Regions from separate parts of the Brevibacillus sp. NSP2.1 genome, predicted to be linked through region 2. Evidence: riboswitches for the same ligand, from Rfam matches in the RefSeq annotation. Region 2 holds a riboswitch; the other holds the start of a gene.

Region 1 (15,704 bases), 810 kb from region 2:
GCCGCTTCCGACAGGGCAGGGGATGCGTGCTGTTGTCTGCTGGCGCGGATGGCGTGGCCCATGTTGTCGAGCTTCAACGCCATTTCGCGGGCCGATTTGGAATCCATGATGATCTGCGTCAAATTTTCTTCCAGCGACGAGTTGAGATTCAGCCGCTCCACGATGTCGTCCAGTTCGCCGATGACCATCTCGAACAGGTCGATTTTTTCGTACAGCAGCTTCAAAATGTGCTCCTCAATCGTGCCGACGGTGGACAAATTGTAAATGTGCACGTCCCGCTTCTGGCCGAGACGGTGGACACGGCCGATCCGCTGCTCGACGCGCATCGGGTTCCACGGCATGTCGTAGTTGATGACCTGGTTGCAAAACTGCAGGTTGATCCCTTCCCCGCCAGCCTCTGTGGCGATCAGTACTTGCGCGCGGTTTTGAAACAAATCGGTCATCCAGTCTTTTTTGCTGCGCTTGAAGCCGCCGCGAAACGGCACAGAAGTAATGCCGTGGTCATGCAAATATTTTTGCAGGTAGTTTTGCGTCGCCCGGTACTCGGTGAAAATGATGACTTTGTCGTTGATCTCCTGGATCAGCTCGACCGTTTTGGCCGCCTTGGAATGCGTCTCGATCCGCTTAATCATCTCCACCAGCTCCAAAATTCGGCCGCGCAGGGGGGAGTCTTCGCTGGTGCGCTGGTGCATGTTGTACAGCGTCATGAACGAGGCTTCCTTGCTGGAGCAAACCTCGCGCTGCAACGTAATCAAGGCGAGCGAGTTGAACAGGCCAGCTCCTGTCTGGTACTGGTCGCGCACAAAGCGGGTGACGCCCTCGTACAGCTCCATCTCTTCCTGCGACAGCTCAATCGGAATCGACTGGACGCGGCGACTGGTGAACTGGATGCCGCCGTCGCTTCGCTTGTTGCGAATCATCACCTTTTCAATTTCTTCGCGCAATTTGTCGCTGTTTTTCGACTGTCGCTTTCCTTCGACGTAATTGGAGGAAAACGACGTGGAGTGGCCGAGGTGCCCCGGCTTCAACAAATTAATCAGGTTGTACAGCTCGTCCATTTCGTTCTGGATCGGCGTAGCCGTGAGCAGCAGGCAATATTTTTTGCGAATTTCCTTCACGAACTGATAGTTTCGCGTCCGTTTGTTTTTCAGCTTGTGCGCCTCGTCGATAATCAGCATGTCGTAGTCGATGTCGAGGACGTGGCGGCGGTGCGGATCTCGTTTCGCCGTGTCGATGGAGGCGACGACGACTTCATGCTGCCGCCACATGTACTCCTTTTTTTGCGCCACGGCGGGAATCCCGAATTTTTGCTGCAACTCCTTCGTCCATTGGATGACGAGGGAGGCGGGGACGAGCACGAGAATTTTTTTCGCCAGGCCCCTGACCATGTACTCCTTCATAATCAGCCCGGCTTCGATCGTCTTGCCCAGTCCGACCTCGTCGGCGAGGATCGCGCGTCCGCGCATGTCGTTGAGCACTCGCTCCGCCGTTTGCAACTGGTGGGGAAACGGGGAGAGCAGCGGCAAGTATTTCAGGCATTGCAACTGATCGAACTCGCGAACAGCCATGGCCTCTTCCGCTTCCAGCGCCAGCTTGAACAGCTCCCACTTGTCCCAGGGGCCGTCTTCGTGCATTCGCTCCGTCAGCGGGGATATCCAGCTCGTGTCAAATGAAACAGGAATATTCGGCATATACGTTACTCCTTTACACAGCTCTGCCATAACTTTCATGCGCTTTATCAAAAAACTTAACATTTATGATCGTGTTCATCATTTTGTTAAGTATTTCTTGATCTGACTGTTAATTTGCATATTTTCAACGGCGGACTCTCATGGTAGGATATAGAGGAAGTTCATTCATTAGTATGGAAATCATAGCAAAAACTTATGTATGACCATCTAACCAACGCGAATGATAGTAGCAGGGAGAGACTGCGCGAACCACTGCAGCGCCGAAGGAGCAAGCCGGGAACGGTGAATCTCTCAGGCAAAAGAACCTCTACTGGACGCAACTCTGGAGAGAGCTCGAAATCGGAGCCACCAAAGGGGAAACTTGCAAGCGCGGTGATCCCCGCCGCGCTTGATTGGCAAGGTAACTCTCAGGTACCAAGGACAGAGGAGGAGAAATGGGCACCGTTCTTTTGGTGTACCCGTTTTTTCGCCTCTGTTTTTTCATGGGGAGAAATGCCGACTAACAGTTTTTGGGAGGTGCCACACATGTCCAATCTGAAAAGAACGCCACTGTTTGATTCCTACGCAAAATACGGCGCCAAGACAATCGACTTCGGCGGCTGGGAGCTGCCTGTACAGTTTTCCAGCATTGGCCAGGAGCACGAAGCCGTTCGGACGAAAGCAGGTCTGTTTGATGTATCCCACATGGGAGAAGTAGACGTAAAAGGCGAGAGTGCGCTCGAATACTTGCAGCGCGTCACCACCAACGACGTGTCCAAGCTGGCTGTCGGGCAAGCGCAGTACAGCGTGCTCTGCTACCCGGACGGCGGTACGGTCGACGATCTGCTCGTTTACAAATACGCGGACGACCATTACCTGCTTGTCATCAACGCAGGAAACATTGACAAAGACTATGCATGGCTGGAAGAGCACCTGATTCCGGGTGTCACGATTGAAAACATTTCGCCGCAAACGGCGCAAATCGCCATTCAAGGGCCTTTGGCCGAGTCGATTTTGCAAAAGCTGACCGCCACAGACCTGTCGAAAATCGGCTTCTTCCGTTTCGAGCGCGACGTAGAGGTCGCTGGCATTTCCGCTCTGGTATCCCGCACAGGCTATACAGGCGAGGACGGCTTTGAAATTTACCTGCCTGCAGAGCGTGCCGCTGAACTGTGGGACGCGTTGCTTGAAGCGGGCAAGGAAGACGGGCTTCTGCCTTGCGGACTTGGCGCGCGCGACACGCTGCGCTTCGAAGCGAAGCTGCCGCTGTACGGCCAGGAGCTGAGCAAGGACATCACGCCGATTGAAGCAGGCATCGGCTTCGCGGTGAAGGTGGACAAAGAAGTGCCGTTCATCGGCCAAGAGGTGCTCAAGGCGCAAAAAGAAAACGGCGCGCCGCGCAAGCTCGTCGGCATCGAGATGATCGACCGCGGCATTCCGCGCACGCACTATCCGGTCTACGTCGGCGAAGAGCTGGTGGGCGAAGTGACGACAGGCACGCAGTCCCCTACCTTGAAGAAAAACGTCGGATTGGCGCTCGTGAAAAGCGAACATGCGGCGCTTGGCACCCAACTGGAAGTGGAAATTCGCGGAAAACGCCTCAAAGCAGAGGTTGTCGCCGCTCCGTTTTATAAACGTCCGAAAAACTAAGCAATCGCCCACTATACATCCTATTTTGAGGAGGACAACGTTCGTGAAATACCGCTACCTGCCCCAAACCGATCAGGACAAGCGCGAAATGCTCGAAACTCTCGGCATTTCCAGTGTAGAAGAACTGTTTGCAGACATCCCGGAAGAAGTGCGCTTCAAAGGGGCGCTGAACATTCCGGAAGCTCTGTCCGAGCCTGATCTGGTGAAATACTTCACGCGTCTGGCTAATCAAAACGTGAACTTCAGCACGCACGTCAACTTTTTGGGTGCTGGCGTTTACCAGCACTATGCGCCAAGCACAGTCAACCACATGTTGCTGCGCGGAGAATTTTTTACCGCCTATACGCCTTACCAGCCTGAAATCAGCCAGGGCGAGCTGCAAGCCATTTTTGAATTCCAGACTATGGTGTGTGAACTGACCGGAATGGAAGTAGCGAACTCCTCCATGTACGACGGAGCGACTTCCTTGGCAGAAGCGGCGATGATGGCGGCTGGTCACACTGGCAAAAAGCGCGTCATCGTTTCCCGTGCTGTGCACCCGGAAGCGCGCGGCGTTCTGAAAACATACGCGTACGGTCAAGGCGTAGAGCTGGTTGAAGTCGGCATCAACAACGACGGCGTAACCGACACACAAGCTCTGGAAGCGCTGATTGACGAAAACACAGCGGCCGTTATCGTGCAATATCCTAACTTCTTTGGAAACGTGGAAGACTTGGCAGCGGTCGAGCCGATTGCTCATGGCAAAGGCGCTCTGTTCATCGTTTCTTCCAACCCGCTTGCGCTGGGCGTATTGGAAGCGCCAGGCAAACTGGGCGCTGACATCGTGGTGGGCGACATGCAACCGTTCGGCATTCCGGCATCGTTTGGCGGACCACACTGCGGATATTTCGCAACGACTACCAAGCTGATGCGCAAAATGCCAGGCCGGATCGTCGGGCAAACCAAAGACGAGAACGGCAAGCGCGGTTTCGTACTGACGCTGCAAGCTCGTGAACAGCATATCCGTCGTGAAAAAGCGACTTCGAACATTTGCTCCAACCAGGCTCTGTTGGCACTGGCGGCTGCGATCACCCTGACTGCGCTCGGAAAACAGGGCGTACAGGAAATGGCGATGATGAACTTGCAAAAAGCGCATTACGCCAAGCAAGCGCTGCAGGCAAAAGGTCTGGAAGTGGTCTTTGCCGCTCCATTCTTCAACGAATTCGTAGTCAAACTGTCCAAGCCGGTGGCAGAAGTAAACAAAAAGCTGCTTGACGCTGGCATCATCGGCGGCTACGATCTGGGACTGGATTACCCGGAATACGCGGGCCATACGCTGCTTGCGGTAACCGAGCTGCGGACCAAGGAAGAAATCGACACATTGGCGGCTGAATTGGAGGCGATCACACGTGCGTAACGACCAGGAAAAAGCACTGATTTTTGAAATGAGCAAACCGGGCCGTGTGGGCTACAATCTGCCGGCATTGGATGTACCAGAGGTAGAGGTGGCAAGCCTGCTGCCGAAGCACCTCATCCGCGAAACTCCTGCTGAACTGCCGGAAGTATCCGAGCTGCAGTTGGTTCGTCACTACACCGAATTGTCCCGTCGCAACCACGGGGTAGACAACGGGTTCTACCCGCTCGGTTCTTGCACGATGAAATACAACCCGAAAATCAACGAAGACGTTGCCCGCTACCCAGGCTTCGCGCAGACGCACCCGTACCAGCCGGAAGAAACCGTACAAGGCGCACTGGAGCTTTTGTACAACCTGCAAGAAGAGCTGGCTGAAATCACCGGGATGGACGCAGTTACGCTGCAACCGGCTGCGGGGGCAGCAGGCGAGTGGACAGGTCTGATGATGATCCGCGCGTACCACGAGAGCCGCGGCGAAGGCCACCGCACAAAAGTCATCGTGCCAAACTCCGCGCACGGTACGAACCCGGCTTCTGCAGCGGTAGCAGGACTGGACACCGTCACGATTGCCTCTGACGAGCGCGGCCTGGTAGACATTCAGGCGCTGCGCGATGCCGTAGGCCCTGATACAGCGGCACTCATGCTGACCAACCCGAACACGCTCGGTCTGTTCGAGGAAGACATCGTGGAAATGGCGAAAATCGTCCACGAAGCAGGCGGCCTCTTGTATTACGATGGAGCGAACGCGAATGCGATCCTCGGCATTGCCCGTCCAGGCGACATGGGCTTCGACGTGGTGCATCTCAACTTGCACAAAACGTTTACAGGCCCTCACGGCGGCGGCGGACCAGGTGCTGGCCCTGTCGGCGTGAAAAAGATTCTCGAACCGTTTTTGCCAACGCCGATCGTGGCGAAAAAAGAAGACGGCAGCTTCTACTGGGACAGCAACCGTCCGGCTTCCATCGGCCGCGTAAAAGGCTACAACGGAAACTTCGGCATTCTCGTGCGCGCTCACAGCTACATCCGCACCATGGGTCCGGAAGGCTTGCTGCAAGTGTCGCAAAATGCGGTGCTCAGCGCGAACTACATGATGCGCCGTCTGGCTACGGCTTACCATCTGCCGTATGACCGCGTCTGCAAGCATGAGTTTGTTTTGTCTGGCGTGATCCAGAAAAAGCTGGGCGTACGCACGCTCGACATCGCCAAACGCTTGCTCGACTTCGGTTATCACCCGCCAACTATCTACTTCCCGCTGATTGTCGACGAGTGCCTGATGATTGAGCCAACCGAAACCGAAACGAAAGAAACGCTCGACGAGTTCATCGACGTTATGCTGCAAATTGCCCGCGAGTGCGAGGAAACGCCTGAGCTTGTACAGGAAGCGCCGCACACAACCGTGGTCAAACGTCTGGACGAAGCGACAGCGGCGCGCAAGCCGATTCTGCGCTACCAGCCGCAAGCACAATAGCTCTCTTTTGGAAAAGCCGCCTTTTTACAGGGCGGTTTTTCTTTCCGAATGATGCTATCATGAACAGATGGGATTGATCCGACATTTCGGGGAGAGAGAACCAATGATGAACAAACGGATCGTATTTACAGGCGGCGGCTCCGCGGGGCACGTCACCGTCAACCTCGCGCTCATCCCGCGTTTTTTGCAGCAAGGCTGGGAGGTCGCCTACATCGGCTCGACGACAGGGATCGAGCGGGAGCTGGTCAGCAGGCTCGACGGCGTGCGCTACATCGGCATTGCGACAGGCAAGCTGCGCCGTTATTTCGACTGGAAAAACTTCACCGACCCGCTGCGCGTAGGCAAAGGCGCCTGGCAAGCTTACCGCTTTCTCGCAGCCTGGAAGCCGGCTGTCGTCTTTTCCAAAGGAGGATTCGTCTCCGTGCCCGTCGTCTTTGGCGCCTGGCTGAATGGGCTGCCTGTCGTCCTGCACGAGTCCGATCTGACGCCGGGACTCGCCAACAGGCTGTCGCTGCCTTTTGCCGCTAAAGTGTGCGCGACGTTTCCCGATACGCTCCAGCATTTGCCCAAGGGCAAAGGGACACATGTAGGGGCGATCGTTCGCGACGAGCTGAAAACAGGCCGGAAGGAAGCGGGGCTTGCGCTGTGCGGCTTTTCCCCGGACAAACCGGTGCTGCTCGTCATGGGCGGCAGCCTGGGGGCGAGGCGGTTGAACGAAGCCGTTCGCGGCACGCTCGACGCGTTGACCAAGCGTTTTTCTGTCGTGCACATTTGCGGCAAAAATCAGTTGGACAACAGCCTGAAGCGGGACGGCTATCGGCAATTCGAGTACGTCCAGGACGAGCTGCCTGACCTGTTGGCGATGACCGACCTCGTCGTCTCGCGCGCAGGCTCCAATGCGATTTACGAGTTTTTGCAACTGCAAAAGCCGATGCTTCTCGTGCCGTTGTCGCGGGCGGCGAGCAGGGGAGACCAGATATTGAACGCCCGCTCTTTTGAGCAGCAAGGCTTTTGCGAGGTGCTCGAAGAGGAAGCGTTGAGCGCAGACAGCCTGATCCGGGCGCTGGACCGTTTGCAGCAAAAGCGTCCGGCGATTACGGAGAAGCTGCGCGCCGCAAGCGAAAAGCAGCAGGACGCGCTGGCGCAGGTCATGGCGATCATCGAGGAGACGGCTCGTTGATGCAGCCGATCCAAGCCTTGCCGTCCTATGGGGAGAAGCGTAAAATGAAGGTGTTGTGAGTAGGGAGGTACATACGATGGAACAGTGGCGCTATATCGTGACGGAAGCGATGTCTCCGGCGATGAACATGGCTGTGGACGAGGCGATTTTGCAGTTGCACAGCGAGGGCAAGGTGCCCCCGACCGTTCGCTTTTACACGTGGGACCCGGCTACTTTGTCGATTGGTTATTTTCAAAAGGCGATCAAGGAAATCAATCTGGAGGAAGTGCAAAAGCGCGGGCTGGGCTTTGTCCGCCGCGCGACAGGAGGACGTGCCGTTTTGCACGATCAGGAGCTGACCTACAGCGTGATCGTGTCGGAGGAGCATCCGCGGATGCCGTCCGGCGTCACCGAGGCGTACAAAATCATCAGTCTCGGCCTTTTGCACGGCTTTCAAAACCTCGGCCTGGCAGCAGAGATGGTGTCGCTTGCGAGCGAGGAGGAAAAAGAAAAGTACACCTCTCCAGGCTCGTCCGCTTGCTTCGATTCGCCATCGTGGTATGAACTGGTCGTGGAAGGGAAAAAGGTCGCAGGCAGCGCGCAGACGCGCCAAAAGGGCGTCATCCTCCAGCACGGCTCCATTTTGCTCGACATGGACGTCGAATTGCTGTTCTCGCTGCTGCACTTCCCGTCGGACCGCGTCAAGCAGCGGATGATGGACAGCTTCCGCCAAAAAGCGGTGACGATCAACGAGGTAAGCCCGCGGCCTGTGAGCTTGCAGGAAGCGATTGAAGCGTTTTCCAAAGGCTTCGCCACCGGACTGGAAGTGGAGCTGGTGCCGTCCGCGTTGACAGACGAGGAACTGGCATTGGCGGAGGAGCTCGCCCGGACGCGCTATGCGACGGATGAGTGGAATTTGCGCCGCTAGGCTGTTTGTTGGCGAACATACGCGAAAAGCTCTCCTGGGCGTACTGCCAGTCAGGAGAGCTTTCTTTATGGAATCAATCGAATTAGACGAGCACGCTGTCGTGAATGTGCTGTTCAAACAAAGCTTGCAGCCTCGCTGTGACAGGACCGGGCTGTCCGTTGCCAACGGCCTCGCCATCGACGGATACAAGCGGCATGATTTCCGCTGTCGTGCTGGTGAGGAACAGCTCGTCGGCTTGCTTCAGGAAGGCGATGTCAAAAGCCGTCTCGTGAGCGCCGATGCCGTTTGCCTTCGCCAGATCAAGGACGACCTGGCGGGTAATGCCGTGCAGGATCAAGTGGTCGGCCGGATGCGTGTACAGCTCGCCGTTTTTTACCGCAAACAGATTGGCCGAGCTGCACTCTGTAATGATGCCGTTGCGGTGCAAAATCGAATCTTGCGCTCCGGCGTCCTTCGCGTACTGCTTGACCAGTACGGCTCCCAGCAGGTTCAGCGTCTTGATGTCACAGCGCAGCCAGCGGATGTCTTCGACGAGTTGGGCTGTCCAGCCTTTTTTCAAGTCCTCTACAGGTCGGGCTTTGTGGCGGACAAAAGCCATGATGACAGGCTTGATGCCGCTCGGGATATCGTGAATGCGCGGAGCTGCGCCGCGAGAGATTTGCAAGTAGAGAGTCGCATCGTCCTGCTCGGTGATGTTGTTTTTCAAAAGCAGTTCCTTGGCCAACTGGGTCAGCTCTTCAGCGCTCCACGGCAGCGCAAGCTTGATCTCGCGGGCGCTGCGGAACAGCCGCGTCAGATGCGCGTCCCACTGATACAGGCGCCCTTTGTAGATTCGTACGACTTCGTAAATGCCGTCCCCAAAGTTGTAACCGCGATCTTCCGGTTGAACGGCCGCTTGCCCCTCTTCAACCCATTTGCCATCGACATATAGCATGGTGAGTCCTCCTCTAGTGGTTCCATCCGCTTTTTTCCAACGGTTTATGATTTTGATACAACAGTAGCAAATCGCACTGCGCAGGGTCAATTTGAAAACGGAAAATCCGCTATCAATTATTTAGCGGGGAGAAGCGCTACTCTATTAAGTTTTCATATAGGCGCCGCCGTCTCGACAAATCGACGCGTTCGGCGAAGACCAGATGTGCCTGCGAGCCGATTTGGGCAGAAGGAAAACGAAAGCTGTCCGCCGCTGACGGCGCGTGCCGGTATTTGACTAACTATTCTGACTAGACGCTGTTTGGCAGGGCGGCCCATAATAAAGGCAAACCGCATCAGGAAGAAGGGAGAATGCCATGCGATCCGCCGGTCATTACGCACTAGGAGCACTGCTTGTTTGGGGAAGCCTGTTGCCGCTGTCTTTCGCGCTGCCGCAGGCATATGCGAATCAGGCGCGCACAGGGATGGATGCCGATCTGTTGTACAGCCATGTGGAGCGCCTGGCGAAAACAGCGAGACCAGCCGCGACCGAGACGGAATTTGCCGCAGGGGTATATGTGGAGAATGCCTTGCGCTCATACGGTTATGAGACTGCCTTGCAGCCTTTTTATTATCATACGTACCAAAAGCCCGCGAGCCTGTCTCTGGCGATCGAAGGCTGGGAGCGGAGCTGGGCGGCGCTGCCATTGACGTTTGGACAAAACGGCGCGCAGACGGCAGAGTTGGTCGATGCGGGCTATGGCCGGGCCGCTGATTTTGCCAGCGGCGCGGCGAGGGGGAAAATTGCACTGGTCAAGCGCGGGGAAATTCCGTTTGGAGAAAAGGTCAGACAGGCCGCTGCCGCCGGAGCCGTAGCGGTTATCGTCTGGAACGATCGCGAGGGGGAATGGCGGGCGTCGCTGGGCGAGCCGCTGGACATGTCAGTTCCGGTCATCGGCCTGTCGCGGGAGGAAGGGCAACTGCTCCGGCAGCGGGCGCTGAAACAGCCGCTGAGAGCCACTGTGAAGGTCGAGGGCGGCGTGACAAGGCGGCATACTGCCTACAACATCATCGCGACGAAAAAGCCGACAGAGGCGGCAACAGGCCAGCGCGTGCTCATCCTCGCCCACCACGATTCAGCCGCTTCGTCGCCAGGGGCTAATGACAATGCCTCCGGCGTGGCAGTCATGCTTGAGGTCGCCCGCAAGCTGTCCGAGAGCCAGCTCGATACCGAGGTGCAACTGGTCAGCTTTGGCGCCGTGACAGCGGGCCAGCGCGGGCAGCGGGCCTTCAGCGAATCGCTGACCGAGCAGGACAGGCAAAAAATCGTCGCCGCCTACTACGTCGATGCGGTGGGGCGGAGCGGAGACGTAACGGCCTTCGCCGGGCGCCGGGAAGCCGTTCTGGCGACTGGCTTGCTGGCGGAAGCGGGAGCACAGCAGTCTGCGCTGGAAGTCGCGCGTGCAGAGCAGCAAAGGGAGCTTGCGCCGTTGACCGTGGCAGGCATTCCCGCTGTGCTCGTCACGCGGCAAAAAGCGGCGGGTGAGGCAGACAGAGCGGGAGATGTGCCCGCCACTATAGAAAAAGAGCAGCTCGCCGAAGCGGCGCAAATGATTTTTTCCGCGGTCGGAAACATAACGGACACGGCGACTCCGGCCTATCCGATCCGGTCAGGACAGACGACCGGACAGGGCGAGCCGGAGGAAGATTTTCAGTAGTGCGCTGCTGCGTGTTGAGCGATGGAACAAGTGCGGGAAACGAAGAGGTGGAGCGTCCTCGGGAGGGCGCTTTTTTTGCTGAAGAGCAAGCGAACACAAGGGGATGTGCCCTGATTTCTGGCCGCACCGCGAACTTTAGCCATGAAGGAGTGTTTTGTTGGGGTTTTGCCTGCGTTTTGTCGTAATATGTCGAATGACAAGGAATAGCCACACATTGGAAAAAAGTTTATAATTTTTAAGAATCCTAAAAAAGTTCGTCCAGTCTATATTGTTGTTTTTACATATTTCTGAAAATTATATTCAATCCAATCCATGCTAGTTACGACAGTCCATACTACTCAGCAAAGAACAGCGGAGGTTGTGATGATACCAATAGGCTCAAGTAGTTTTATGCTTTCGTTAACACTCATCATCGGCTGGATTCCAGTCAGCGTACTGTTGCTGCGCCACTATCCCGAGAGAATTGATTTGTGGTCTTTCTTTTCGCTGAATTTACTGTACGCGCTGCTGCTGACGATTCCGTGCTACCGCATGTACAAACAGGCGAGGGAAGGAGGGCAGCACACGCGGGAACAGGAAGAGCTGGCGCGGCTGAGAAGAGAGCTGGATAAAGCCAAGGAGCTACTTGATGCATTTTTGCAGCAGACTCCGGATGCAGTCTCGATTCTGGATCTGGACGGAAAATTCATTCACGTGAACCAGGCGTCCGTGGAACAGTTCGGCTACAGTACGTCTGACCTGCTCGGCAAAACGATTCCGTGTGTGCCCGAAGAATATCGCGCGGAGATGGAGCATTACCATGCGGAAGTTTTGCGGGGAAAGGCGATTGTCGGCTATGAAACAGTCCGTCGGCACCAGAACGGCTCGCTCATGCATGTCTCGCTGTCGTACGGCCCTGTTTTGGACAAGCAGGGACGAGTAACAGGGATCATTTGCTACTCCCGGGACATTACCCAGCGAAAACAGATCGAACAGGAGTTGCAGGAGAGCCAGGCCCATTTTCGCCTGATTACGGAAAACATGAGCGAAATGATCTATTTGGTAAAGCGGGACGGAAGCGTCGCGTATGTGTCCAATGCGCACGCGACGTTTTTGGGGTATTCGTGCGAGGAAATGACCAGAATGGGTCCTGCCGTCATACATATGATTATTCATCCGGAAGACCAGAAGAGAGTCACCGAGCTTTTCAAACAGTGCTGGCGCAAGGAAGAGGAAGCGACGACCTTTTATCGGCTGAAGCACAGCCAGGGGCATTGGGTCAATGTGGAGTCGCGCTTCAAACCTGTGGGCAACAGTGACGGAGTGGGCGACAGCATGCTGATCGTCTCGCGCGATGTGTCTGAGATCACGAAGACAAAAGAGATGCTGCGCCAATCAGACAAGCTGTCTGCCATCGGCCAGTTGGCGGCAGGCATTGCGCACGAGATCCGCAATCCGCTGACGTCGCTGCGCGGATTTATCCAGTTGCTCGACGCTTCGGTGGGAGGCGCGCAGCGCAACTACTGCCAGATCATGCTCTCTGAGCTGGACCGGATCAATCTGATTGTCAGCGAGCTGTTGGTTTTGGCCAAGCCGCAAGCGGTGCGTTTTCAGCCAAAAGATTTGTCCGAGCTGATTCGCAATGTGCTCTCGCTTCTGGAAAGCCAGGCCAATTTGAAAAACATCCAGATGCACGCTTCGATTGACGAGCAATTGCCGCTTATTTCGTGTGAGGAAAATCAGATCAAGCAAGTGCTGCTCAATCTATGCAAAAATGCGATGGAGGCGCTCCCCGACGGAGGCGAGATTTACGTGAAGGGCCAGCAGGTGAGCGCGGAGCACATTCAGATCAGCATCAGGGACAACGGCTGCGGAATTGATCCCGAGCGCATCCCGCGTCTGGGCGAGCCTTTTTACACGACGAAGGAAAACGGAACGGGCCTCGGCCTGATGGTCAGCCAGCGGATTTTGGAGGACCATGGCGGAAGCCTGCAAATTGAAAGCGAGCGGCAGAAAGGAACGACGGTCAGCATCGTGCTGCCGGTATGCGTGAAAAGCGCAAGTCAGGTCTGACGCTTCCAGACGAACCAGACGATCAAAAATAAGCCGCAGTAGGTGGCTCCGCTCGCCACGACAGAGACGCTCCACGGAAGAACGATCGACAGGACGGCAAACAGGCTGACCGCAAGCAGCATGACCAAGAGCAGCGGCGCCATTTGCAACTGGTGGCGCTCTGTGACAGGGTGGGCGAGCGAATAGAGCAACAAGGCTGACAGCACCCCTCCCTGAATCAGCGCGAGCAGCGCGAAAACAAGTTCGCCGCCGGACAGAAGCTGTACGGAAATCAGCTTTACCGGCAAGAGCGAGGCGTGAATATCATGCCAGTGGGAGAGCAAAACAGCTTGACCGAGCAGCCAAAACAGAGAGACGGCAACCGTACCGACGCCAAGCCCGAGCCGAAACGATTGGGGCTGGCTTGCCCGTCCCGCGAAGGGCAGCAGTACAGCGAGCGTAAGCAAAAAGTGCAGAGCCAGGAAAAAAACGGCGTGAATGAGCCAGTTTCCATTCATTTGATAGCCGAGATTCGGAATCGGGACATGTGGCTGCCGCAAAAAAAGCAAGCCGAAAAACAACAGACCGGCCACGAGGCATATTCCCGTCCCAGTGAAAATCCATTGCCAGCGCTTGAACAGAAAGCTGATCGTGACGATGAGGGACAATAAGAGGACCCAGATCGGAGACAGCCCTGCAATGAGAGATGCGGACTGCTGGCCGAGCATGACGCCGACATACCCAAGCAGGAACAGATGCGTGATGACCGACAGGCTGGAAGCAAACGCTTCGCCGAACAGGCGCAGGTAAAGCTCATAGAGCGAGCGGATATGATGGCGGTGGCAAAAGCCCAACAGTTGCAGGCTGAGCCACCCGATCCCAAGACTAGCGAGCACGATGCCGATTGTCCCCCAGGAGCCGAAATAGGTGAAGAAACGGAGCCACTCATAACCGCCCAGATAGTGTCCTCCGAGTGCGGACCCGGCAAAAAGAATGGCGATTTGCCAAGCGACTTTGTCCATAGGCATCATCCTTATTCCCAACTTGCTACATGTGTATGTCCAGGCAAGGCTTGTTCAGAACAGGGAATATTAAACAGACTTTTTCGTTTACAAAGTATGACGATATGGATTATAATGAAAAACATACCAGTAAAAGCAGAGCGCATGAGGTGACTTCAGAATGAAAATTGTAGGAATCGCAGGAAGCATGAACAAGAGCTCCACGACGAAGCAAGCGGTAGCGATTGTACTCGATGCAGCGAAGGCTGCAGGTGCTGATATTGAAATGATTCACCTGGCAGACTGGAAGCTGCCGATTTACGACGATCGGGAAGACGCGTCGACATATCCGGAAGTAGTCCATCGCTTCGTGCAAAAAATTTCCGAAGCGGATGGCCTCGTGATCGGTTCGCCTGAGTATCACGGGACGATGACCGGGGCATTGAAAAATGCGCTCGACTTTTTGGAAGGCCGCCATCTGCGCGATAAGCAGGTAGCGTTGGTTGGCGTCGCCGGAGGAAGCATGGGCGCTACCAACACTGTCAACACGCTGCAACTGATTATGCGCAATCTGCACGCATGGCCGCTGCCAGCCAGCCCGAGCATTCCGAGCGCGTACAACGCCTTCACGCCGGACGGCAAGCTGAAAGACGAGCGCTTGCAGGCGCGGATGGAGACGCTTGGCCAGCAATTGGTTGAATTTGTCAATTTGATGAACCAGAAAGCAGAAAAACAATTACAATAGGCAGGTTTCTCTTGCTAATCGTTCTCATTTAAAGGTATTATATTTCTACGTGCCTTTTTTGGACGGAAGAAATATGGTTTGAAATGAGGGGTTCACATGCCGACGCCGAGTATGGAAGACTATTTGGAACGTATTTACAGCTTAATTGAAGAAAAGGGCTATGCTCGTGTCTCCGATATTGCTGAAGCGTTGGAAGTACATCCCTCTTCGGTCACGAAAATGGTTCAAAAGCTGGATAAAGACAAATATCTCGTGTATGAAAAATACCGTGGCCTCGTGTTGACGCCCAAAGGGAAAAAGATCGGGAAGCGTCTGGTGGATCGCCACAGCCTGCTCGAAGAGTTCATGCGGGTCATTGGCGTTGACGAAGAGCACATTTACCAGGATGTCGAAGGGATCGAACACCACTTGAGCTGGGAATCCATTACTTGTCTGGAATATCTTGTGCAATACTTTCAGGCTGACCCGAACCGGATGGAGGAGCTTCGCCGGATTCGGCTGGAAGAGGAGCAAAAAGAAGAATAGGCATCTACAATGCGCAAGCGAATCAGGCTTGCGCTTTTCTTTTGCCTGAAAAACGGACGCGGGCAGGACCGAGTTTGCACAAAAAAAACGAAAGCGAACCCTGTTTTCTAATCCTAACGGATGAGCTGTCGCCCTATATTTGGTAGTAGAGCGTTTTTGGGGAAGGGGGCGACAGGTTGAAGGCGGACGCGGTTTTTGAAGGCGGAGGCGTAAAAGGGATCGCTTTTATCGGCGCCTTGCGAGTCATGGAGGAAAACGGATATGTGTGGGAGAAGCTGGCCGGCACGTCGGCAGGCTCGATCGTGGCCGCCCTGCTCAGCGCAGGGTACAACAGCCAGGAGCTGAAACCGATTTTTGACGAGCTGGATTACCTTCACTTTTTGCATCGGGCGGGGATCGGCAGGCTTCCGCTCATCGGGCCGATTTACGAGCTGATCGTGCGGGAAGGGGTGTTTCGCGCCGACCGAATCGAGCTGTTCATTGAAGAGTTGCTGCTGCGAAAAG
Region 2 (15,704 bases):
ATTCATCGAGCTCGGTGGTGTGTTTTCAAACAGGCTGTAGTCTTCTACGGAGGCGATGTGCCATGGATGATTTACACGATCACCTAGTGAGTAAAGGAAAACCGCAACACTGCTAACAGCTTCTAACTTCATACTGGAGGTAGATGCGTCGCACGTGATGATCGGTAACACCTCAAAACTAGCGAGCTCGATATATGCCGTCTCCTTTTAGGAGGCGGTTTTATTGTATAACGAACCCCCCCAGTTCGACTGGGGGGGTTCGTTATACAATAAGACCTTCGCCACCAATGCGGCAAAGGTCTTTCTCTCGTTGATTATTCGCCGAGATCGACGTTGTGGTACACTTGCTGCACATCGTCCAAATCTTCGAGGGCGTCGATCATTTTTTCAAACTGGGCTTGCGCCTCTTCGGAAAGCGTCACTTCGTTTTGCGCGAGCATGGTCAGCTCGGCGACAGTGAACTCGGTGATGCCTGCTTTTTTGAACGCTTCCTGCACGGCATGGTACTGCTCCGGCTCAGCGTAGACGATGACGGCTCCGTCTTCTTCCAAAATGTCGCGGACGTCTACTTCTGCTTCCATCAAAATTTCGAGCACTTCCTCGGCTGTTTTGCCTTCGAGGCCAAATACGGCCGTCGGGTCGAACATGTAGGCAACCGAGCCTGTCACACCCATGTTTCCGCCGTTTTTGTTGAAGGCGGCGCGCACTTCAGACGCGGTGCGGTTTACGTTGTTGGTCAGGGCGTCCACGATGACCATGGAGCCGTTTGGCCCGAAGCCTTCGTAGCGCAGTTCGCTGTAGTTTTCTTCGGATCCGCCCTTCGCTTTTTCAATCGCGCGGTCGATAATGGCTTTCGGTACGCTGTATGTTTTGGCACGCTCCAGGACGACCTTCAGAGCGCGGTTCGACTCTGGGTCCGGCTCGCCTTGCTTGGCCGCTACATAAATTTCTTTGCCGAACTTGGCATATATACGACTGGTGCTGGCATCCTTCGAAGCTTTTTTCTCTTTGATATTGTTCCACTTACGACCCATAAATTCCCACTCTCTTTCAACGTCACAGATTGATTGCTTGCAAGACTCCGTAGTCCAATTTCACACTCAACTATTATACCTCAATCTTGTGTTTTTTTACGAGACAATCCTTGTGAAAAAACGTACACGTCGTTTCGGGTGGCTTTTCCTTTCCCTGGCTCTACTTGTTGCTACTGGCTCCTCACTCTGGTCATGATTTTGGTCATAGCCCCGTCAAGTAGATGGCATAAAAAATCCCTTCCGGTCAACAGTGTTCCTCTCATGATACCATGAGGGCTTTTCTCACTGTCTGCCGTAAGGGGATAATACCACTGGTCGAAGACGCGACTTCTCACTCAAAATTCCCCGTTCGAATAATAGCATCTTCCAGAATGAATCTTTTCACTTCTGATTCAAAATAGGCGTAGATCAGAGGGGCAGTCCCCTTCTCTTTTTTTACATAACGAACACTCATTTCTCCATCAAATTGTTGAGAAATGGCAAATTTCGTTTCTGCTCCTCCTGCTGTCTGTCCGATGTATGTGACAACTTCTTCATCACTCCAGCTTTTGGGTACAAGCTCCAAATATCGATTATCGGTAAAAATGGTAAGTGTCACCGGATATTCCGGAATTTCTCCTGCCATTTGAATTCCTATTTCAATCTCATCCCCCTTTTCTATTTTTGTGATACTTATTTGTATTTGATCTAACAAAGCTGTCGCGCGTTTTAGCTGTAAGATATCTAAAGCAAGCAATCCCCCTAAAGCAAGTGCTAGGATAACGAATGCGCTCCAAATGAGTTTTTTCAACCAATCTCCTCCTCATTCTTGTTCTGGAACCACTATTTCTACTTGTTTGAAAATGGCGGTTAGACATAGATTCTGCCTAGCCGCCACATTTCCTTGCTTAGTCAACAATCTCGATATCATAAGATGATTTTTTTGTAATTTGTGTGTACTCATGCAACAACAAAGAATAATAGTTGTACAGAGAACGGTACTTGAAGTAACCACTAAAATTGATTTTCGCTGTGCCTGTATCAATCGATGGTGCTGTATCCATAAAATATCGAACTGCAAAACCTGGAGTCCTGCCTGGGTTTTTATCAAAATCGCGTTCGTCTAAGTAACCAGATGGGAAATAGTTTTCGTTCCATTTAAACTCATACAACAAGTTGTCTGTACCATTACCAGAAATGTGTACCGAACTGGCTTCTACCGGGATGTTCACTACTCCAATTTGTGTTCCAAACCACATAGGGACACTAAATTCTTCTTTTGAATCGTTAATTGGATCCACTGTATTAAAGACCACTGGTTCATCCGATTCAATTCGAAGACGGAAGTTCACTATATCGTGGCTTCCCGTATAATCAACCCCCTCTTCCTCTAGCATGTCCTCAATATCTTCAATCTCTGTTCCCCATCGAAAACTAAAGTTATTACCAGCATCAGTTTCGGTCGTAAGAGGTCCTTGAATTCGGTATCGCCAACCTTTTCCTGTTCCGCCCTGAATTTTTTGGTAGTAATCATCTTCATCTTCAGCATATGCAGTAAGTTTTTGACGGCCATTGTTTTCTTTAACTTTTTTCATCTTGATAGTTTTTCGATCTGCTTTCTCTTTGTTTTTCTTCGTTTTTTTACCTTCTCCATCAAAGATGTACGTTTTGCTTGAACTAGGCTCATCATCATTTTTCTTTTTATATTCAAAAATATTTATTTTTGCTTCGTAGTCTTTACTCGCCTTTTTTTCGACAATTGTGAACGCTCACCAAAATGTTGACCACTTTGCTCATCATAAAGTTACCCACCTGACAGTTTGAGCACACGTCATCATTTTCACACCTAATTGCAAATGTTTTTACTGAGCCAAGGATCGTCAAGGGCTTGCGTAGCAAGGGGTTTACCCTTTATCCTTGACGATCCTTGGTGCAGGAAATAAAATGCTACTTTGTGTGAAAAAAAGCATCGTAGGTGGTCAACTCGAAGATGAGCGTTTGCTCCAAAAATGGTCAACTTTTTGATTAGCATTCACACACATAGGAATCTTATCAGTAAAGAGAGCATTTAGACCAAACCAATTCACTATTCCACAAAGGTATTGCGTGAACAAATACATGTACCGGTAAAGGATAGCCTCCATTAGCATAGGGAAATCAGTTTTTTTCCTCCAACAAAAACACAGTTCCCCACCAGGAGAACTGTGCATGCTTTGCTGTCTATTTTTTTGTCAACCCTTCGTAAATCGTCTTGATGTTCCACTCCATCATCTTGATGTACGTATCGCCGTCCTCGCCTGGCTTGCCGAGCGAGTCGGTGAACACTTTGCCGACGATTGGCACGCCGGTTTCGCGCGAGACCATTTCCATGCTGCGCGGGTCGATGCTCGTTTCGACGAACAGCGCCGGGATTTTTTTCTCGCGGATCAGGTCGACTACCTGGCTGACCTGCTCAGGCGTTCCCTGGTTTTCCGAGTTGATTTCCCAAATGTAGGCGGCGTCGAAATCGTACGCCTCGCAGAAATATTTAAACGCTCCTTCGCTCGTGACGAGGACGCGCTGCTCGCGCGGGATTTGGCCGTATTGCTTGACGGCTTCGTCATGCAGGGCGCGCAGCTTCTCGATGTACGCCGTTGCGTTTTTCTCGTACGTTTCCTTGTGCGCCGGGTCGATTTTGATGAGGGCGTCGCGTGCGTTTTCCGCGTACTTGATGCCGTTGCGAACGTCCAGCCATGCGTGCGGGTCTTCTTCGCTTTCTTTGCCTTTGGTGGTCAAATGCTTGGCGGCTACCCCTTCGCTCAGGCGGAACACGAGTGCATCCGGGCCGGACTTGCCTGCCGTTTGCATCAGCTTTTCAAACCACGAGTTTCCTGCTTCCAGGTTCAGGCCGTTGTAGAACACGGCATCGGCATCCGTTGTTTTTTGCACGTCTGCTGGCAGCGGATCGTATTCGTGCGGGTTGGAGCCGACGGGAGCCAGGCTGTGGATCTCGACGCGATCTCCCCCTACGTTTTTCACGATGTCGTACAAAATCGAGTACGTCGTCACGACTTGCAGTTTGTCGTCGCCGGATTTTCCGGGCTCGGCCGAGTTGTTTTGCGGAGCGCCGCACGCAGCGAGCAGGACGGTTGAGATGAGAAAGACGAGAAACAGGTTCCATTTTTTCATGCGAATTCTCCTTTACTTTGAAAGCTCGACTCTTTTTTGCCGGGCTCGAATTGATTTCCAGACAACCCCGTGCTTGCGGGAGAACAGAAAGGCTAGCAGGAACAGCGCGGTTGCCACCATCACAATCGTCGCGCCCGAAGCCAGATTGTAGGTAAAGCTGAAGTACAAACCGACGATGGCGGAGATGACACCGAAGCCGGCAGCCAGGAAAATCATCACCGACAGGCGATCCGTCAACAAGTACGCGGTAGCGGCCGGAGTAATCAGCATGGCGACTACGAGCACGATGCCCACCGTTTGCAGAGACGCTACCGTCACCATCGTCAGCAAGGTCATCAGCAAGTAGTGGATGAGATTGTTGCGCAGACCGTAGGCGGCCGCAATCGTCGGGTCAAACGACGTCAGCAGCAGCTCCTTGAAGAACGCGTAGACGGTCACGATGACGATCAGACCGATGCCGACGGTCACCCACATGTCGGACGGCCGGACGGCGAGCACGTTCCCGAACAGGATGTGGTACAGGTCCGTACTGCTTTTCAGCATCGTAATCATGATGATCCCCAGGGCAAAAGCCGAGGTGAACAAAATGCCGATGGCCGTGTCGTTCTTGATCCGGCTGTTCTGGCTGACGTAGCCGATTCCGACCGCCGTCAGGACGCCAGTGGCGACTGCTCCCAGGAAAAAATTGATCCCGAAAGCATAAGAGAGAGCAACCCCCGGCAAAACCGCGTGGGAGATCGCGTCCCCCATCAGCGACATGCCGCGCAAAATAATGAAGCTGCCGATGACGCCGCAGATGATGCCCACTACTACAGAAGTAAACAAAGCTTTTTGCAAAAATTCATACTGTCCAATTGCTTGTAAAAAATCCATCACGCCGTTACCTCTACCTTCTCGAGAAATTGAAGTTGATGCGCGTATGCTTTCGCCATGACCTCTCGATTCAGGACTTCATCGACTGTTCCGAACTTGATAAGCTCTTTGTTCAAAAGCAGCAGTTGATCGAAGTAAGCATTCGCCTTGCTCAAGTCGTGGTGGACGACCACGATTGTTTTGTCTTGAAGCTGCAACTCCTTCAAAATCCGGATGATCGTCTCCTCGCTGGCGACGTCGATCCCGACAAACGGCTCGTCCAGAAGGAGCAACTCCGGCTTTTGCGCCAGTGCCCGAGCCAAAAAAACGCGCTGCTGCTGCCCGCCGGACAACTCGCCAATCTGCCGCTTCGCGAAGTCCTCCAGGCCGACTTTTCGCAGGCATTCCATCGCCCACGCCTTTTCCTTCTTCTTCGGAAATTTGAACAAGCCGACGCTCGGGTACGTTCCGATGAGGACGGTATCCATCACCGTGATCGGAAACGTCCAGTCGATCTGGCTCCGCTGCGGGACGTAGGCGACCTGCTTCCGGACCTCATTCACTTCCTTGCCGTAAAACCGGACGTCTCCCTTGTCTTTGCCGATCAACCCGAGCATGGCCTTAATCATGGTCGATTTCCCCGCGCCATTCGGCCCGATAATGCCCACCATGCTTCCTTGCTCGACAGCAAAGGTTACGTCCCGCACCACCTCGACTCCAAAGTAGGAGACGTGAAGCTCTCTGACTGACACCGCACTATTCATGAGATTCCCTCCAATTAACCAATCGTTCGTGTACGTTCTCGGTTGTTGTTGACCGTTGCTTCCGCTGGACAATTCTTTATGACTGGATCATATATGCTTATACGCAAAATTGTGGTTGTTAACCAATAATATTCACCCTAGCAAAATAATATGCTTGTGTATAAAAATGTTTCCCTAACGCAAAATTTAAAGGATATTTATCCTGCTGTCAATCCTCATTTTCATTTTCCGCCCAGGAAAACGGGTTTCGCGCCGCCGTTTTCCTGCCCAGAGCCGCCACAGAACCGCGCCAGAATATAGAAAAAGCACAGCCCGCATCAATCGAGCTGTGCTTCTTTTTATTCACTTCGTTCCGCTTTTGTTACACCAGTTGCAGCGAAATATACTTCACTTCCAAATACTCCTCGATGCCGTGGTGGCTGCCTTCCCGGCCAAGCCCGCTTTCCTTCATGCCGCCAAACGGCGCTTGCGCGACAGATGGCGCCCCATCGTTCACCCCGACAATACCGTATTCCAGGCTTTCCGAAAACGTGAACGCCCGCGCCAGCGACTGCGTGAAGACGTATGCCGCCAACCCGTACGGCGTCGCATTCGCCCGCCGGATGACTTCCTCATCGTCGGAAAACGTGCTGACAGGCGCGATCGGCCCGAACGTTTCCTCCTGCATGCACACCATCTCATCGGTTACATCCGAGAGCACGACCGGCTTCATGAAGTAGCCAGTGGCTCCCGCGAGAACCGGGCTGCCGTGGAGCGTCGCCCCTTTGCCCACGGCGTCGTCAATTTGCTGCTGGACTTTTTGTACGGCTCGCTCGTCAATCAACGGCCCGATCTCGACGTCGTCTTCTGTTCCCTGGCCTACGCGGAGCGCGGACACCGCCTCTGTCAGCTTTTGCAGGAACGGCTCTTTCACAGCTTCATGCACATAGATGCGGTTTGCGCAAATGCACGTTTGCCCGGCGTTGCGGAATTTGGACTGGACCAGCCCTTTGACCGCCGCGTCGAGATTCGCGTCCTCTGCCACGATAAACGGCGCCAGGCCGCCAAGCTCCAGGGAAATCTTTTTCACGGTATCGGCCGCTTTGCGCATCAGCAGCTTGCCCACCGGAGTCGACCCGGTGAACGTCAGTTTTTTCACGCGCGCATCGTCCATCCAGACATCGACGACTTCCGCTGCCTGCGAAGTCGTCACGATGTTGATGACGCCTGGCGGAATCCCCGCCTCGTGGGCGCACTCCGCCAAAAGCAGCGCGGTCAACGGCGTCTGTTCGGCTGGCTTCGTCACCGTCGTGCAGCCTGCCGCGAGCGCTGGCGCGATTTTTCGCGCAATCATCGCCGCAGGGAAATTCCACGGCGTGACGGCCGCCACGACACCGACTGGCTGCTTCTGCACGAGAATCCGCTTGGAGGCGGCGGAGGCAGGAATCGTCTCGCCGTAAATCCGCTTTGCTTCCTCGGCGTACCATTTGATGTAGCTGTTCGCGTACTGCACCTCGCCTCGTGCTTCTGCGAGCGGCTTGCCCTGTTCCAGCGTCATGACGTACGCGATCTCGTCCAGGCGGGCTGCGATCGTCTGGTGCCAGCGCTCCAGCAACGCCGCGCGCTCATAGGCGGTCGTTTTCGACCAACTGGGAAAAGCGGCTTGCGCAGCGTCGACCGCCTGCCGCGCTTCTTTCGCGGAAGCGTCCGGCACGCTGCCGATGATTTCCAATGTCGCGGGATTTTGCACCGCGACGCGTGCCGCAAGCGTCACCCACTCTCCGTTCACGTACATGCCTTTGTTCCATTCTTGTTGTTTCACGCTGCCTTTTCCTCCTTTTCATTTGCCGTGAACAATTTCTCTTTTTCACCGCGCAACCAATCTTTTCCATATAATAAGACGCACAGCAAAATTCCAGCGCCAAAAGCCATCGCCGCTCCTTTGATGACGAGAATCGCCCCTACGACACCCGCGATGCCCAGGTCGCGCTGGCTGCGCGCCTGCATCACGCCAATCCGCACGCTGACGTAGCCTTGGACGAGCAGCGTCAGGGCGACGGCGACGCCGAGAATCGGCTGGACCAGACTGACGATCGGCAAAAGCAATAAGCCTGTATTCGTGCCCCAGCGAAACGATCCCGCACCGCCGAAAAACGAGTCCATCGCTTTTTTGCCTTTTTTGAACCGCTCCACCACTACGACCTGCATCGCGGCCCACATCGGCCCGCACATCGTAATGTCCGGCCCGATCAGGCTCATCAGCATGTTGCGTCCGCCAAAAATCATGTGCGCCCGGTCCGGGTTGTAGTCGACTTTTTCATCGAGCCGCACTTGGTCGGACTCGGACAAAAGCGCTTTCGTCTTCAACACGTCGCCAAAGACGACGAGATACGTTGCGAACACAGCCGGAATCGCTGTAATGAAAAAGGAGAGCGACGGCAAGCCCAGCCCGAAGACGGTGTACTGCGACCAGAGCGTGGCGAAGTCCGGCTGGCTGAAGCCCCATTGAATGTCCGGCCACTTCGCTTCCCCGAACAACGGGGCGACGAACACCGCGAGCAAGATCGCAGGCAAAATCCCGAGGTTGCCGAGCAATGCCCACCCTTTCCCTTTTTGTTTCAACCCTTCAAAATGTTTGGAAAAAACGAGATAAAAGCAAAAGCCGATACAAATGACAATCGTGTACGGGAACAGGTCGAACTTCCCGCCCTTTTCAAAAATCGAGGTAATCGCGCCAATCCCCGCGCCGAGAATAATCCCCGACTTGATCGCATTCGGCACGAAGTTGACTACCCGCTTCGCTAGTCCGGTGACCCCGAGCAAAATGGATAACAGCCCAAGCGTCAACTGAAAGGCGATCAGCGCGTACACCCGCTCCTGCCCTTCCGGAAACTGCTCGACAAACAGCACAATCAGCGGAATCGCCGGCGTAATCCAGCCGGGAATGACCGGATCGCCCAAGAGGTGGTGCAGCAAATACAAAAAGCCATTCAAAATGACAACGGCCAGTCCCACCTCAAACGGCATGCCCAGATGGTCGGCGAGCAGCGTGATCGCGCCGAGGTCGACGGCGCACATCAACAGTCCTTGCAAATAATCGGGCCATTCAAAGCGATAGTGTACAAACGGCAGCCGGATCTTGAACGGTCCGGCCGGAATGTACGGGGTTTCTTCACCCGCTCTGCGTTGTTTCCACTTCATACGATGTCCCCCTTTTAGTAAGCTGCTCGATAGATGTCTTCGATATCTTTTTTCCGCAAAGCGCGGGGATTGTTTTTCAAAAGGCGGGTTTGCTTCATCGCCTCTTCGGCCATCTCGGCGATCGCGGATTCCGGAATGTTGAACTCGCGCAGCGACTGCGGAATTTCCACGTAACGGCACAGGCGCGTCATCGCTTCAATCGCTTTTTCCGCCGCTTCGTCCAGGTTCAGTCCGGCGACGTTTTCCCCGAGCGCCTGCGCGATCTCCCCGAGCTTTTCCAGGCAGGCGATCTTGTTCGCCCGCATGACGTAAGGCAGCAAGAGCGAATTGCTCACGCCGTGCGCCATGTGGAATCGTCCGCCGAGCGGGTAGGCCAGCGCATGGACAGCGCCTACGCCCGCGTTGCCGAAAGCAAGTCCGGCCATCAGCGACGCGGTAATCATCGCTTCGCGCGACTCGATGTTATCCGGGCACGCGTACGCTTTCGGCAAGTGAACGGCAATCAGTTTCATCGCGCCAATCGCCAGCGCGTCCGTCACCGGGGAGGCGAACTTGGAAATGTAGGCTTCCACCGCATGCACCAACGCGTCCACGCCGCTCGCAGCGGTCACGCTCGGCGGGCACGTAAGCGTCATCACCGGCGAGACGATGGCGACGTCCGGCAGCAGGTAAGGGCTTACAATTCCTTTTTTCACTTGCTCTTTCGTATCCGACAAAATCGAGATGTTCGTCACCTCTGAGCCTGTCCCCGCCGTAGTCGGAATCGCGATCAGCGGCAAGCCCGGCTTTTTCACCAGATTCGTGCCAAAATATTGCTCGATGCTGCCCTCGTTCGTCGCCATGACGGAAGCTGCCTTGGCGATGTCGATTGCGCTGCCGCCGCCGACTGCGATCAGGCCGTCGTAGCCCCCTTCGCGGATCATCTGCACACACAAGTCGACGATCTCGATTTCCGGCTCGGGGTTCACGTCCGAGAAGACGCCCGCCTCCATCGGCAAAAGCGCTTCCACCTGCGCGACTACCCCGGCCTGAATGAGAATTTTGTCCGTCACAATCATTGGACGCGCCACTTTCAGACGGGCAACCTCCTCGGGCAGCAGCGCCAGCGAATCCCGCCCTGTGACCAGTTTGTTTGCAGCGGCAAAAGTAGAAATGTTCATGATGTCACTCTCTCCTTTCTGTATGCCGCTACGTGAAAAGCAACTCCCGTGCCAAGCGGAAAAAAGCGGGTGCCAATTTCGCTCCGCCACCTGCGGGAAAAACGACCTTCCCCCCAACAGCGGCAAGCCTTTTCTCACTTTTTTGTCACATTTTCCGCAGCATAGTTTGTTTCGGCCAAAAGCAACCGTTTACATTCGCTGTTTGATTATAATTCAAATCAAACTTGCGCATTTGATTCATTATCAAATCAAAATCCATACCCTTCCCCTTTCGACACATCCGCTCACCTGGCTAGCGGAAAAAACGACGAATGATTGTCGTTTCCTGCTTGTCATCTGGCCTTCCGTCAATCAAAAATGTTTTATGTTTAAAATAATCTGTTAATTAGGAATTTTCATTTGACAACCTTTTTGGAATATTTTACTATCATAAGAACGCACGCGAATATCTGACGCGGATGAATATTGCGGGAGAGACTAAACTCGCCGTTTAGCACCGAAGGAGCAAATCCTGACCGCTCAGGACAAATCTCTCAGGTAAAAGGACAGAGAAAAGTAGGAACCGGTCTATTTTTCCCGTTCCTTTTTTTGTTGCAGAAAAATAGGAGTGTTGTGCGTTCACCATGAAACAGCCGTTCCATTTGCCTCGAAAAAGGAGGGAAAACTGCCGACAAAACCGCAAATTTTCTGCCTCGCTCAAAAATGAAAGCGTTTTTTTCGATGGAAGTAACTTAATGATGTATTTATGCTGGGTCGCTATGTTAAGATATGAATTATAAAGTTTCATAAACTTTTTGAAAGGTCGGCGGTTGGTTTTTTACCAACAGCCGCAAACGAATCAAACGCATGAGAAATGAGGGGGATCACATGCAACAGCAAAATTTGGCGAGGGGCCTGAAAAACAGGCACGTTCAACTCATCGCGATCGGCGGGGCCATCGGAACGGGATTGTTCCTCGGTGCGGGCAAATCCATTCACCTGGCCGGCCCATCCATCCTGTTTGCTTACTTGATTACTGGGATTATTTGCTTTCTGATTATGCGCTCGCTCGGTGAACTTCTCCTTAGCAACCTGAACTATCATTCCTTCGTTGACTTCGTAAAAGACTACCTCGGCAACATGGCCGCGTTCGTCACAGGCTGGACGTACTGGTTTTGTTGGATTTCGATTGCCATGGCCGACTTGACGGCTGTCGGAATGTACACGCAATACTGGTTCCCTGAGGTTCCGCAATGGATGCCGGGATTGATTGCGCTCGTCATCCTGCTCATCATGAACCTGGCAACGGTCAAGCTTTTCGGCGAAATGGAGTTCTGGTTCGCGCTCATCAAAGTCATCGCGATTCTCGCTTTGATCGCCGTCGGAATCTTCATGATTGTCAAAGGCTTCTCGACAAACTCCGGCGCGTCCAGCTTCAGCAACCTGTGGAGCCACGGCGGCATGTTCCCGAACGGCATCAACGGCTTTTTACTCTCCTTCCAGATGGTCGTGTTCGCCTTTGTCGGCATTGAGCTTGTCGGGCTGACTGCCGGGGAGACAGAAGATCCCGAGCGCGTGATTCCAAAAGCGATCAACAACATCCCGATTCGCGTGCTGCTCTTCTACGTCGGCGCTCTGATCGTCATCATGAGCATCTATCCATGGAACGCCATCATCCCGACCGAAAGCCCGTTCGTTCAAGTGTTTGCAGCTATCGGTATCGCGGCTGCCGCAGGTATCGTCAACTTCGTCGTGCTGACCTCCGCCGCTTCGGCATGCAACAGCGCCATCTTCAGTACAAGCCGTATGCTCTACTCGCTCGGCAAGGAAAATAATGCGCCTGCGTCCATGACCAAGCTGACAACGCGCCAGGTGCCTGCCAATGCCTTGTTCTTCTCGACTGTCGTCGTTCTCATTGCGGTTGTGTTGAACTACATCATGCCAGAAGGCGTCTTCACTCTGATTACGAGCGTTTCGACGGTCTGCTTCCTGTTCATCTGGGGCATTACCGTGATCTGCCACCTGAAGTACCGCAAGACAAGACCGGATCTGGCAAAAACAAACAAGTTCAAAATGCCGCTCTTTCCGTTTGCCAACTACCTGATTCTCGCTTTCCTCGCGTTCATTCTCGTCGTGCTCGCGCTTGCCGAGGATACGCGCGTGGCCTTGTTCATCACTCCGGTCTGGTTCATCATGCTCGTCGTGATTTACAAGCTGCGCAAGGCTAAAGTCGATCAGGTGAAAGTATTGGAAAACTGATCGCCAGCCAAACAAAAAAACACATCCGGCTTCCGATGTGTTTGCATGGCAAGGACAAGCATCCTGCGACTGCACCAGGCATTCGCAGGATGCTTTTTATTTGCTCGCTTCCGGCTCGTTCTCTACGCGCAGTTGCAGCTTTTTCATCTTTTGGACGAGTGCGCTCTGGCTGATGCCGAGCGCTTCTGCCGCCAACCGGGTCGTCTTGTGCGTCTGGATCGCCTTGCCGATCATGCTCCGCTCCAGACGGGCGACCGCTTCGCGCAAAGACGTCGGTTCTGCCTGCGGGAACACTTGCTGGAGAAAGTTCGGCAAATCGCCGACGTCAATCGTATCGTGAAAAGTCGTGACCACCAGCCGCTCGACCAGATTCGCCAGCTCCCTGATATTTCCCGGCCAGCTATAGTTCGTGAGCCACTCGTAGCATTCCAGTGTCATCGTCTTTTCTTCCTTGTATTTCTCATTGAATTTTTCCAGATACGACACCAAGAGCGGGACAATCTCTTCCCGGCGTTCGCGCAGCGGCGGCACCTCGAAGGTGACGATGTTCAGCCGATAGTACAAATCCTCGCGAAACAGCCCCTCGCGCACGAGTGTAGCCAGGTCGCGGTGGGTAGCCGTAATGATCCGCACGTCCACATGGCGGACTTCGGTGGAGCCGACGCGCATGAATTTGCTTTCCTCCACTACTTTCAACAGCTTCACTTGCAGCTCCAGCGGCAAGTCGCCGATCTCGTCCAAAAACAACGTGCCGCGATGGGCGCTCTCCAAAATGCCGATTTTCCCCTGCTTGAGCGCGCCTGTAAACGCCCCCGGCTCGTAGCCGAACAACTCGGCCTCGACCAGATGGCCCGGGATCGCCGCGCAGTTCAGCTCCATGAAAATTTCGTTCGCGCGGCTGCTGCGGGCATGGATGTATTTGGCGATCATGCTCTTCCCCACACCCGTCTCGCCTTGCAGCAAAATTTTCGCATCTGTCTTGGCGACCTTGTCGGCCAGCCGGAACAGCGAGCGCGTCGCAGGTCCGAGCACGACGTCCTCCAGCCCCGTCTGGTCCGGGTGCGGCAAATCGCTGTGCAAAAGCTTCTGGCTGTCCAGCTCGTGCTTGAGGCGAATCAGCTCGGTAATGTCCCGGACGCTGCTGATGACGTACAAAATTTCGCCTGCGGGAGACAGCACAGGGGTGGCAGAGACGATGATCTTGCGGCTGTTGCGGATCGTCTGGATCAGCGTCACCGGCCTTCGCGTGCGAATCGTTTCCAGCGAAGCGGACACCGAAATCATGCCTTGCTTGATGAGATAGCCCATGTGCTGGCCGATGACCTCTTCCTCGCGAATGCCCGTAATGCGCTGGTACGCCTGGTTGACAAACAGCGTGACGCCTGCCCCGTCCGTAATATAGACGCCGTCGTACAGCGCATTGAAAACAATTTGGCAGACCGGGCTTTCAAAAAAAGCGCGAAGCTGCGCCTGCGAGCTGGCCTGCCTCTGGCGGTCCGGCAGGTTCACCTCGGGCACGACGTACTCGACAATCGGGCGCGTCAGTTCCCCGCGATGAATGGCGTGGGCGATCGCTTCCACCGTCAAATAGCCGAGAAACTCCCCCTCTTCGCTGTACACTTCCTGCACTTCATTTTGATCTGGCGAAAAATGCGCGACTGCTTCCTCAACCGTCATCGTAGGACGCAATGAATACATGGGCTACTCTCTCCTGGATGTCATGACCTGATAAATGAACGAAAAGCTTTCTCTATCATTTTACACGCTCCGCCCTCGAATCAAATATCCCTTCGATCGCGATTCCATTTTTACGTTTGAGCAGAAACATAAAAGGAAAATAAGAAATAAGGCTGAAATTCAACGCCCCAAACGTGTACGCCAAGATCGTGCCTGCCAGCGCGAGCAGACTGTCCGGGATACTCGTCGCGGCCGCAGTGCTCGTGTGGTCCACCGCGCGCATCAAAAGCAGGACAACCAGTTGGAAAAGCCCGACCAGCAGGCCGAGAGAAAAGCCGGCCCCTACACACAGCTTGAGATAAGAAGAAATTTTCAAATATTTCACAGTCAACGACGTGTACATGCAAGCCCCCCTTTGCCTTCATCCAATATTTTACACGTCAACCTGAATGGAGTCCTGTCTTTTCTCGAAAGTTTTTGCGATTACATACAAATAGCGAGGTCGCTCATGAAAACTTTTCACGTCAGCCATGCCCGAAAACTGACCATCCTCATCCTGTTAATCATCGTCGTCGCCTTCTCTCTGTCCGGCTACATCATGCGCTCCCAGACCAATCGGATCATGAAAGTCGAGATCGAGAGCAAGCTGACTCTGCAAAGCCAGGCGCTGGCGGAGCGAATGAACGCATTTTTCGCCCAGAAAAGCTTTCTCATCAAGCAGATGAGCACCAACCAGTCGATCGTTCGCTACTTGCAAACCGTCAAAACGCGGGACGATGCGTTTTCCAACCCGTATTACCCGGATGTGGCCGCCGCACTGGACGGCATCCAAAAGCTGGACCGCAACTTGGGACTCGTCTGGATTTCCAGCCAGGCGGGCAACTTCACATTCGGCAACACAGACGAGCTTACGGGGACAGACTGGTCGCTCCAGCAACGCCCGTGGTACCAGGACGCCGTTCGCACAGACGAAGTCGTTTTTTCTGAGCCGTACGAAGATTACTTGACCAAAAAAATGGTCACCAGCGGCACCATGAAGCTGAAAGAGGACGGGAAGCTCTTGGGCTTCGTCGCCATTGATATTTTGCTCGACGACATTCCGGAAATGCTCGGCAGCTATCCCATCGGCGAATCCGGCTATGCCATCCTGCTCTCCAGGGACGGGACGATCATGTATCACCCGAACCCCGCGCTTGTCAGTCGGCAAAAGCTGACGGAGCAGCCCGGGGACATGGGAAAAATCGCCCACAGCATGATCGCGGGCCAAAAAGGGCTGCAACGCATCACCATCGACAACAACAGCTACTACATCGGCTATGCGCCCGTCGCTTCTACAAGCTGGTCCGTCGCAGCGGTTTTGCCTTCGAGCGAAGCTCTCGGCCAGTTGAACTCCGTACAGGAGCTGTCCAGCCTGATTACCGGGCTGTCGACTTTTATTCTGGTCGGCATGCTTTCGCTTTTGCTGCACATTATGCTTCGGGAGCAGCGGCGCATCCAGGCGGAGCTGTTGGCCGCGAAGGAAGAGGCGGAAGAAGCGAGCAAAGCCAAAACCGATTTTCTGGCGCGAATGAGCCACGAAATCCGCACTCCGCTAAACGGGATCATCGGACTGTCGCAACTGATGCAAAAAACGGTCATGACGCTGGTGCAAA

The links. A riboswitch is a leader RNA that binds a small molecule or an ion and turns the genes downstream of it on or off. The one in region 2 is predicted to bind glycine.
Region 1: it holds a riboswitch for glycine, as region 2 does, so the genes downstream of both, gcvT (glycine cleavage system aminomethyltransferase GcvT) here and M655_RS20355 (amino acid permease) in region 2, are expected to answer to the same signal.

Annotation. Positions count from the first base shown of each region.
Region 1 is NZ_CP048274.1:3,378,392-3,394,095, reverse strand. Features, by position in the region: gene M655_RS16415 (DEAD/DEAH box helicase) at 1-1,691, opposite strand, end outside; glycine riboswitch at 1,912-2,008, shown strand; glycine riboswitch at 2,009-2,125, shown strand; gene gcvT (glycine cleavage system aminomethyltransferase GcvT) at 2,217-3,320, shown strand; gene gcvPA (aminomethyl-transferring glycine dehydrogenase subunit GcvPA) at 3,364-4,716, shown strand; gene gcvPB (aminomethyl-transferring glycine dehydrogenase subunit GcvPB) at 4,709-6,181, shown strand; gene murG (undecaprenyldiphospho-muramoylpentapeptide beta-N-acetylglucosaminyltransferase) at 6,288-7,361, shown strand; gene lipM (octanoyltransferase LipM) at 7,438-8,268, shown strand; gene dat (D-amino-acid transaminase) at 8,351-9,202, opposite strand; gene M655_RS16380 (M28 family peptidase) at 9,558-10,898, shown strand; gene M655_RS16375 (PAS domain-containing sensor histidine kinase) at 11,289-12,950, shown strand; gene M655_RS16370 (membrane protein) at 12,941-13,951, opposite strand; gene M655_RS16365 (NADPH-dependent FMN reductase) at 14,112-14,675, shown strand; gene mntR (transcriptional regulator MntR) at 14,772-15,200, shown strand; gene M655_RS16355 (patatin-like phospholipase family protein) at 15,377-15,704, shown strand, end outside.
Region 2 is NZ_CP048274.1:4,183,818-4,199,521, forward strand. Features, by position in the region: gene M655_RS20310 (YebC/PmpR family DNA-binding transcriptional regulator) at 315-1,034, opposite strand; gene M655_RS20315 (hypothetical protein) at 1,366-1,824, opposite strand; gene M655_RS20320 (hypothetical protein) at 1,922-2,608, opposite strand; gene M655_RS20325 (metal ABC transporter substrate-binding protein) at 3,234-4,181, opposite strand; gene M655_RS20330 (metal ABC transporter permease) at 4,194-5,054, opposite strand; gene M655_RS20335 (metal ABC transporter ATP-binding protein) at 5,054-5,797, opposite strand; gene M655_RS20340 (NAD-dependent succinate-semialdehyde dehydrogenase) at 6,159-7,598, opposite strand; gene M655_RS20345 (hypothetical protein) at 7,595-8,977, opposite strand; gene M655_RS20350 (iron-containing alcohol dehydrogenase) at 8,992-10,137, opposite strand; glycine riboswitch at 10,596-10,696, shown strand; gene M655_RS20355 (amino acid permease) at 11,005-12,375, shown strand; gene M655_RS20360 (sigma-54 interaction domain-containing protein) at 12,472-14,073, opposite strand; gene M655_RS20365 (hypothetical protein) at 14,129-14,455, opposite strand; gene M655_RS20370 (response regulator) at 14,561-15,704, shown strand, end outside.